DNA from 3 places in the Streptomyces sp. cg40 genome. Region 2 is predicted to be linked to each of the others. Evidence: riboswitches for the same ligand, from Rfam matches in the RefSeq annotation. Region 2 holds a riboswitch; each other region holds the start of a gene.
The links. Region 2 has a riboswitch for cobalamin ahead of ACQHII_RS36655 (cobalamin biosynthesis protein). Riboswitches for the same ligand answer to the same signal wherever they lie in the genome.
Positions count from the first base shown of each region.

Region 1 (2,216 bases), 5.6 Mb from region 2:
CGGCAGCAGCGGCAGCCCGAGCCGCGCCCGCTGGGCGGTGGTCCGCTCGCCGTACGGCTGCGAACGGCGGGCGTCGGCCTCCGCGACGGCGGCGGTACGTGCCCGTACGGCGGGGTCCCGGGTGATCGGGGAGCCCGCGCGGGAGGCCAGGTCGGCCCGGTTCGCGGCCAGTTGGGCGGAGATCGTGTCGGTGCCCCGGGCCAGGCCCTTGGCGAGGGTGACGATCTCGCGCGTCTTCTGGCGCGCGAACGCGAGCCAGCGCAGGATCTGCGGCTCGATGTCCCGCTCGGCTGCCGCGTCGAGCGGGACGTGCAGCAGCGAGCAGGAGGCGGCCACGTCGACCCGGTCGGCGAGACCGAGCAACGTGCCCAGCGTGGCAAGGGACTTGGTGAGGTCGTTGACCCAGATGTTGCGCCCGTCGACCACCCCGGCGACCAGCCGCTTGCCGGGCAGCCCGCCCACCGCGGCCAGGGCGTCGAGGTTGGCGGCGGCGGACCCGGTGAAGTCGAGTGCCAGCCCTTCCACCGGAGCCTTCGCCAGAACGGGCAGCGCATCGCCGAGCCGGTCGAAGTACGACGCGACCAGCAGCTTCGGGCGGTCGGTGAGCGCGCCGAGGTCGCGGTAGGCGCGCTCGGCGGCGTTCAGTTCGGCCGGAGTCCGGTCCTGGACGAGCGCGGGCTCGTCGAGCTGCGTCCACTCCGCGCCCGCCGCCCGCAGATCCGCCAGCACTTCGGCGTACACGGGCAGCAGCCGGTCCAGCAGTGTCAACGGATCGAAGCCCGCGGCGACTCCGGGCGCGGGCTTGGCGAGCAGTAGATAGGTGACCGGGCCGACGAGCACCGGGCGTGCCGTGAGGCCGAGCGCGAGGGCCTCCTTCAGCTCACCGACCTGCTTGCCCGAGTCGGCGGCGAAGGCCGTGTCCGGCCCCAACTCGGGCACCAAATAGTGGTAGTTGGTGTCGAACCACTTCGTCATCTCCAGCGGCGCCACGTCCTGCGTGCCGCGCGCCATCGCGAAGTACCCGTCCAGCGCGTCGAGTTCGATGGCGGTGCGGTGGCGGGCGGGGATCGCGCCGACCATGACGCTGGTGTCCAGGACATGGTCGTAGTACGAGAAGTCGCCGGTCGGGACTTCGTGGACCCCGGCCTCGGCCAGCTGCCGCCAGTTGGTGCGGCGCAGTTCGGCGGCGGTGGCCCGGAGGGCGCCGGCGTCGACGCGGCCCTTCCAGTAGCCCTCGACGGCCTTCTTCAGTTCCCGGCCCTGTCCCTGACGGGGGTAGCCGTACACGGTGGCCCGTGCTGCCGCGGCTGCGGACTTCGCTGTCACGGAACTCTCCTTCGCGAGCTGTCTCCCTGAGATCCCGGGACGGGACGCGAGCGCGAAGGAACGCCAGACCGGACGGACGCACGGTCGCCGTGCCCGCCGATTTGTACGCCGACCCGCCCACGAGGTCACCGGGATTCCGCGCACAAAACCCGTTTGCGCACGGGCAGTTGGCAGGTCTTCGGACTCGCGGGCACGTCCTCCTTTTCTGACCGGAGGACACCTACTGGCCGTCGCTTCCCAGATCCTGTCGCGGACCCAGTGCGTATGACGGCGGTCGTTCCCACTCACCGCTGCGGGGCAGTCCCGGAATCTCACCGGGTTCCCTCTTGCGACGCGTCCGTCTGGCTGACGGGGCGAACCAGCTGCGTGGGCAAGCGTATTACAGCTGATCCCCCGGGGCGGGCTGCTGCGGGGGATGCGGCCCGCCGCCGTCCTTGGGGTCCTGCGAACAGGTACGTCGGCTGTAGGACTGGTCATTGGGGATCAACAGCACTCCGGCAACCTGCGCGGGGTGCTCGACGGCGAGCCAACTGTCGCCCGTGTCGTCGCCGTTGGGCTTGGACGCCTCGGCCGAATAGACCGTCTCGCACAGCAGGGCCACGCGCTTCCTGTCGACCGCGCAGACGTCCAGAGCGGGGCCGTTGAACTCGTCGGCGTCGTGGAAGCGGTAGCGGTAGTGGACTTGGTCACCCTCGTTCGGCAGCTGCGGGTGGGGCTCGAGGCGCCAGTCGACGATCTCGGCGGAGGCGCCGGGATACCGCCCGTCGACATCCTCGACCCGCACCTTCACAGCGGCCTTGCCGCGCTTCGTGGTGGTGTCGGAGCAGCCCCAGGTGGCGGAGCAGCCGGACACGGCGAGCATCGCCAGAGCCAGCGCCAGTGGAGCACCG
Region 1 is NZ_CP190128.1:2,534,804-2,537,019, reverse strand. Features, by position in the region: gene metE (5-methyltetrahydropteroyltriglutamate--homocysteine S-methyltransferase) at 1-1,326, opposite strand, end outside; cobalamin riboswitch at 1,479-1,704, opposite strand; gene ACQHII_RS11205 (hypothetical protein) at 1,706-2,216, opposite strand, start outside.
Region 1: linked by a shared signal. The riboswitch ahead of metE (5-methyltetrahydropteroyltriglutamate--homocysteine S-methyltransferase) and the one ahead of ACQHII_RS36655 (cobalamin biosynthesis protein) in region 2 are both predicted to bind cobalamin.

Region 2 (2,216 bases):
GCGGCTCCATCGCCCCCGACTCGGACCCGCCCACCTGGGTCATCCTCTCCGCGGGCCTCGCCATCGCGATGGGCACCTACATCGGCGGCTGGCGCATCATCCGCACCATGGGCAAGGGCCTGACCGACCTCCGGCCGCAGCAGGGCTTCGCCGCCCAGACCAGCGCCGCCGCGGTCATCCTGGCCTCCTCGCACATCGGCTTCTCCCTCTCCACCACGCACGCCGTCTCCGGCTCCGTGATGGGCGCGGGCCTGGGCCGCAAGGGCGGTGTCGTCCGCTGGTCGACCGCCACCCGGATGTTCGTCGCCTGGGGCCTTACGCTGCCGGCCGCCGCGCTCGTCGGCGCGCTCGCCGAGTCCGTCACCGACCTCGGCGACTGGGGCACCGCGCTGGTGGCCGTCTTCCTGGTCGCCTCCAGCACCGCGATCTGGCTGCTCTCCCGCCGCCAGGTGGTCGACGCCTCGAACGTCAACGAGTTCGAGGAGCCGGCCGGCGTGGTCACCGCCGCGATCGCCGCCGTCACCCCGCCCCCGTCGGTCGCCCTCTCCGAGGGCCTCACGGCGACGATCCCCTCGCCGCCCGTGACCCCGGCCCCCGTCGCCACGCCCGACCCGGCCACCCCGGCGCCGCCGCCGGCCGCCGCCGTCTGAGCCCGCGCCCCCGGTTAGAAGGAACGAATCAGCATGGACATCGACTGGGCAGCCCTCGGCTCCGTCTTCGGCGTCAGCCTCGTGGTCACCGTGGCCCTGGTGGCCGTCTTCACCCTCGGCATCACCGCCCTCTCCCGCCGCGAACGGGCCACCGCCCAGGGCGACTCCGCGACCCTCGCCCTGACCGGCGCCTACGCCTGCTTCGCGGCCTGCGCTGCGGCGGTGGCGTACGGGATCTACATCATCGTGGCCTGACCGGCCGCCAGTTGGACCCGGCGTGGGGTGCGGGACGGATCACCGTCCCGCACCCCACGTCTTCGTGCCCCGAGGACGACCCGTGCGACCACCCGCGTGTGGGCATCAGCACACTCCTCCCCCGCAGGTCAACAGCAAGTTGACGCCCCTTCCAACACCGTGGTGGACTGCCGGAGCCATGTACGGCGGCAGGAGAGGAAGCCGGTGTGAATCCGGCGCGGTCCCGCCACTGTCACCGGGGTAGACACCCCCGGGAGCCAGGAACTCTCACCGCCGGTCTCGTCGAACCAGGGCGTGGACACCCTGAGTGAGGACATACCGCCATGCTCGGCTGCCGTTCGAGGTCCCGTACCAGCACAGTGCCCGACTCAGCGATCGGCTGACCCGGTGCGTGCCGATCGCGTCTTCGCGTACGGCGCCGCCGCCGGCCTCCTCGGCGACCACCTGCTCGGCGATCCCCGCCGCGGGCACCCGGTCGCCGCGTTCGGCCGTGCCGCCGGCGCCGTGGAACAACTTCTGTGGCGCGACCACCGAGGCTGGGGCGCCCTGCACACCGCCGTGTGCGTGGGCGGCACCGTCTCCCTCGCCGCCGCGGCGACTTCGGCCCTACGACCGTCCCGTACGGCCTCTGCCGCCCTCACCGCCGCCGCCACCTGGGCGGTCGTCGGCGGGACCTCCCTCGCGCGCGAGGCCGGGATCATCGCGCGTGCGCTGGAAGCCGGTGACATCGAGGCCGCGCGGGCGCGGCTCCCGCACCTCTGCGGACGCGACCCGCAGGCCCTCGACGCGGACGGGATCGCCCGGGCCGTCGTCGAGTCCGTCGCCGAGAACACCTCCGACGCGGTGGTGGGCGCCCTGGTGTGGGGCGGCATCGCCGGTGTCCCGGGCCTGCTCGGCTTCCGGGCCGTGAACACCCTGGACGCCATGGTCGGCCACAAGTCGGCCAAGTACCGCCGCTACGGCTGGGCTTCGGCCCGCCTCGACGACGTCGCCGGCTGGCCGGGCGCCCGCCTCACCGCCGTCCTCGCGACCGTCGCGGGCGGCGACCCGCGCGGAGCGGTACGCGCCTGGCGCTCCGACGCTCCCAAGCACCCGAGCCCCAACGCCGGTCCCGTGGAGGCGTCCTTCGCGGGCGCCCTCGGCGTACGCCTGGGCGGGACGCTCTCCTACGGCGGCCGGGTCGAGCACCGGCCCGTGCTCAACGGCGCCGGACGCGCCGTCGCCGTACCGGACATCGACCGTGCCGTACGGCTGTCCCGGCGCGTCGGCTGGCTCGCGCTCGGGGTCGGTGTCGCCGGACGGCTCCTCGTG
Region 2 is NZ_CP190128.1:8,130,009-8,132,224, reverse strand. Features, by position in the region: gene ACQHII_RS36665 (inorganic phosphate transporter) at 1-650, shown strand, start outside; gene ACQHII_RS36660 (hypothetical protein) at 684-905, shown strand; cobalamin riboswitch at 1,052-1,191, shown strand; gene ACQHII_RS36655 (cobalamin biosynthesis protein) at 1,293-2,216, shown strand, end outside.

Region 3 (2,216 bases), 4.3 Mb from region 2:
CCGGGATGGTCTTCTTCGCGAGGCCCTGCTCCTCCGCCTTGCGGTAGGCCGCGTCGAACTCGTCGCCCCAGAGGTCGACCAGCTCGGGCACGTCGGCCGGCGAGAACAGCGACCAGGTGCCGTCCTCGTTCACCCGGCGCATGAACTCGTCCGGGATCCAGTGCGCCAGGTTCAGATTGTGCGTACGGCGGGCGTCCTCACCGGTGTTGTCCCGCAGCTCCAGGAACTCCTCGATGTCGGAGTGCCAGGTCTCCAGGTACACGGCGGCGGCACCCTTGCGCCGGCCGCCCTGGTTCACCGCGGCGACCGAGGCGTCCAGCGTCTTCAGGAACGGCACGATGCCGTTGGAGTGCCCGTTCGTGCCCCGGATCAGCGAACCGCGGCTGCGGATACGGGAGTACGAAAGACCGATGCCACCGGCGTGCTTCGAGAGGCGGGCGACCTGGTGGTAGCGGTCGTAGATGGAGTCCAGCTCGTCCAGCGGGGAGTCGAGGAGGTAGCAGGACGACATCTGGGGGTGCCGGGTGCCGGAGTTGAAGAGGGTGGGGGAGGAGGGGAGGTAGTCGAGGCGGCTCATCAGGCGGTAGAGCGCGGTGACTTCGTCCAGGGCGCGGGTGCTGTCGTCCTCCGCCAGGCCGGACGCCACGCGCAGCATGAAGTGCTGGGGCGTCTCGATGACCTTGCGGGTGATCGGGTGCCGGAGGAGGTAGCGGCTGTGCAGGGTGCGGAGCCCGAAGTAGCCGAAACGGTCGTCGGCACCCTCATCGAAGGAGGCGGCGATCAGCGCGTCGAGGCGGGCCGCGTGCAGCGTCACGAACTCGGCGGTGCGGTCCGCGATCAGGCCCTCGCGGTGGCCCACGGCGACGGACTCGGTGAACGTCGTGACGCCCTGGGACGCGGCCTCGGCGGCGATGCTGATCGTCAGCAGGCGCGCGGCGAGCCGCGAGTAGACCGGGTCCTCGGAGATGAGGCCGGCGGCGGCCTCCGTGGCCAGTTCGCGCAGTTCCGTCTCGTCCGCGTGCGCGGACCGGCCACGGAGCGTGGCGGCGGCGACCCGGCCGGGGTCGGCGTCGGGAAGGTCGGCGGTCAGCTCGGTCAGGGTCCGCAGGATCGCGGCGCCGGGACCGTCGGCACCGGGAACGGCGGTTCCCGGCAGGTCGGTTCCGGTCGCGATCGCCTCGTTCGCCTGGGTCGCTGATGCCGGCTCTGCTGGCGCGATGGTCACGGTGGGGCTCTCCCTCGCTCGGCACGGGGCCTTGCGGAGGGCAGGCGGCAGCTCACGAGCGCACGGGGCGTCGCGTCCACCGGCCCACTCCACGAGGCCCGGACGTCATGCGCCCTGGCCGGTTGGCCGGGCGCGCCGTCGGCAGGTCCTCGGACTGACCAGGCGTGCACATGCACGCAAGTACACCGTTGCGGGACAGTTCCGGATTCACACCGGATTCCCCTGCGGCGACAGCGAGCATGAGCATACATCTTGTGCCGGGCTGTCGTGGCACCCCCAGATGTTGTGTCGCGGCTGTTTCAGAGTGTCAACTCATAGGTGAGGAGAGTGATGTCGTCGAGCTCCGGCAGGGGTTTCCAGTCGCGCTCCGGGGCGCGGGTGAAGCCGACGCGTTCGTAGATGCGGTGGGCGGCGTGCATGGTGCGCTGGGTCGACAGGACGACCGCTGTGCAGCCCGCGGTGGCCCGGGCGCGGTCCACGCAGGCGCGGACCAGGGACTCGCCGGCGCCCTTGCCGCGGGCCTCGCGGGCGACCGCCAGCATGCGGATCTCGGCCTCGCCTTGTTGCGCGATGTCGGCCATGGGGCCGCCGGACGGGACGAAGGTCACTCCGCCGAGGAGGTGGCCGTTCTCGACGGCTACGAGGACGTCGGCTGCGGCGGCTCGTTTTGCCACGGCTCTCAACTCGCCGAGGTATGCGTCGCTTTCGCCGAAGTCGAGGAGGCCGTCCTGGAGGTAGGCCTGGGCTGTGATTTCGCCCAGGGGTTCGTATTCGGTGGGGTCTGCTGGGCGGATGAGGATGTTCATGGGGGTGAGTCTGTATGACAACGGGCCGCCGTCTTACTTGCTGTCGGCGGCCCGCTGCGGGTTCGTTGTGGCTGGTCGCGCCCACGCGGCGGAGCCGCACATTGATACAGCCCCGCGCCCCTAAGGAATTTCAGTGACCGGCGATGACGGGGAGCTCCTCCTTCACTCCCGGGTCGCCCGCGTCC
Region 3 is NZ_CP190128.1:3,848,108-3,850,323, reverse strand. Features, by position in the region: gene ACQHII_RS16790 (ribonucleoside-diphosphate reductase subunit alpha) at 1-1,225, opposite strand, end outside; cobalamin riboswitch at 1,349-1,472, opposite strand; gene ACQHII_RS16785 (GNAT family N-acetyltransferase) at 1,525-2,031, opposite strand; gene mctP (monocarboxylate uptake permease MctP) at 2,162-2,216, opposite strand, start outside.
Region 3: linked by a shared signal. The riboswitch ahead of ACQHII_RS16790 (ribonucleoside-diphosphate reductase subunit alpha) and the one ahead of ACQHII_RS36655 (cobalamin biosynthesis protein) in region 2 are both predicted to bind cobalamin.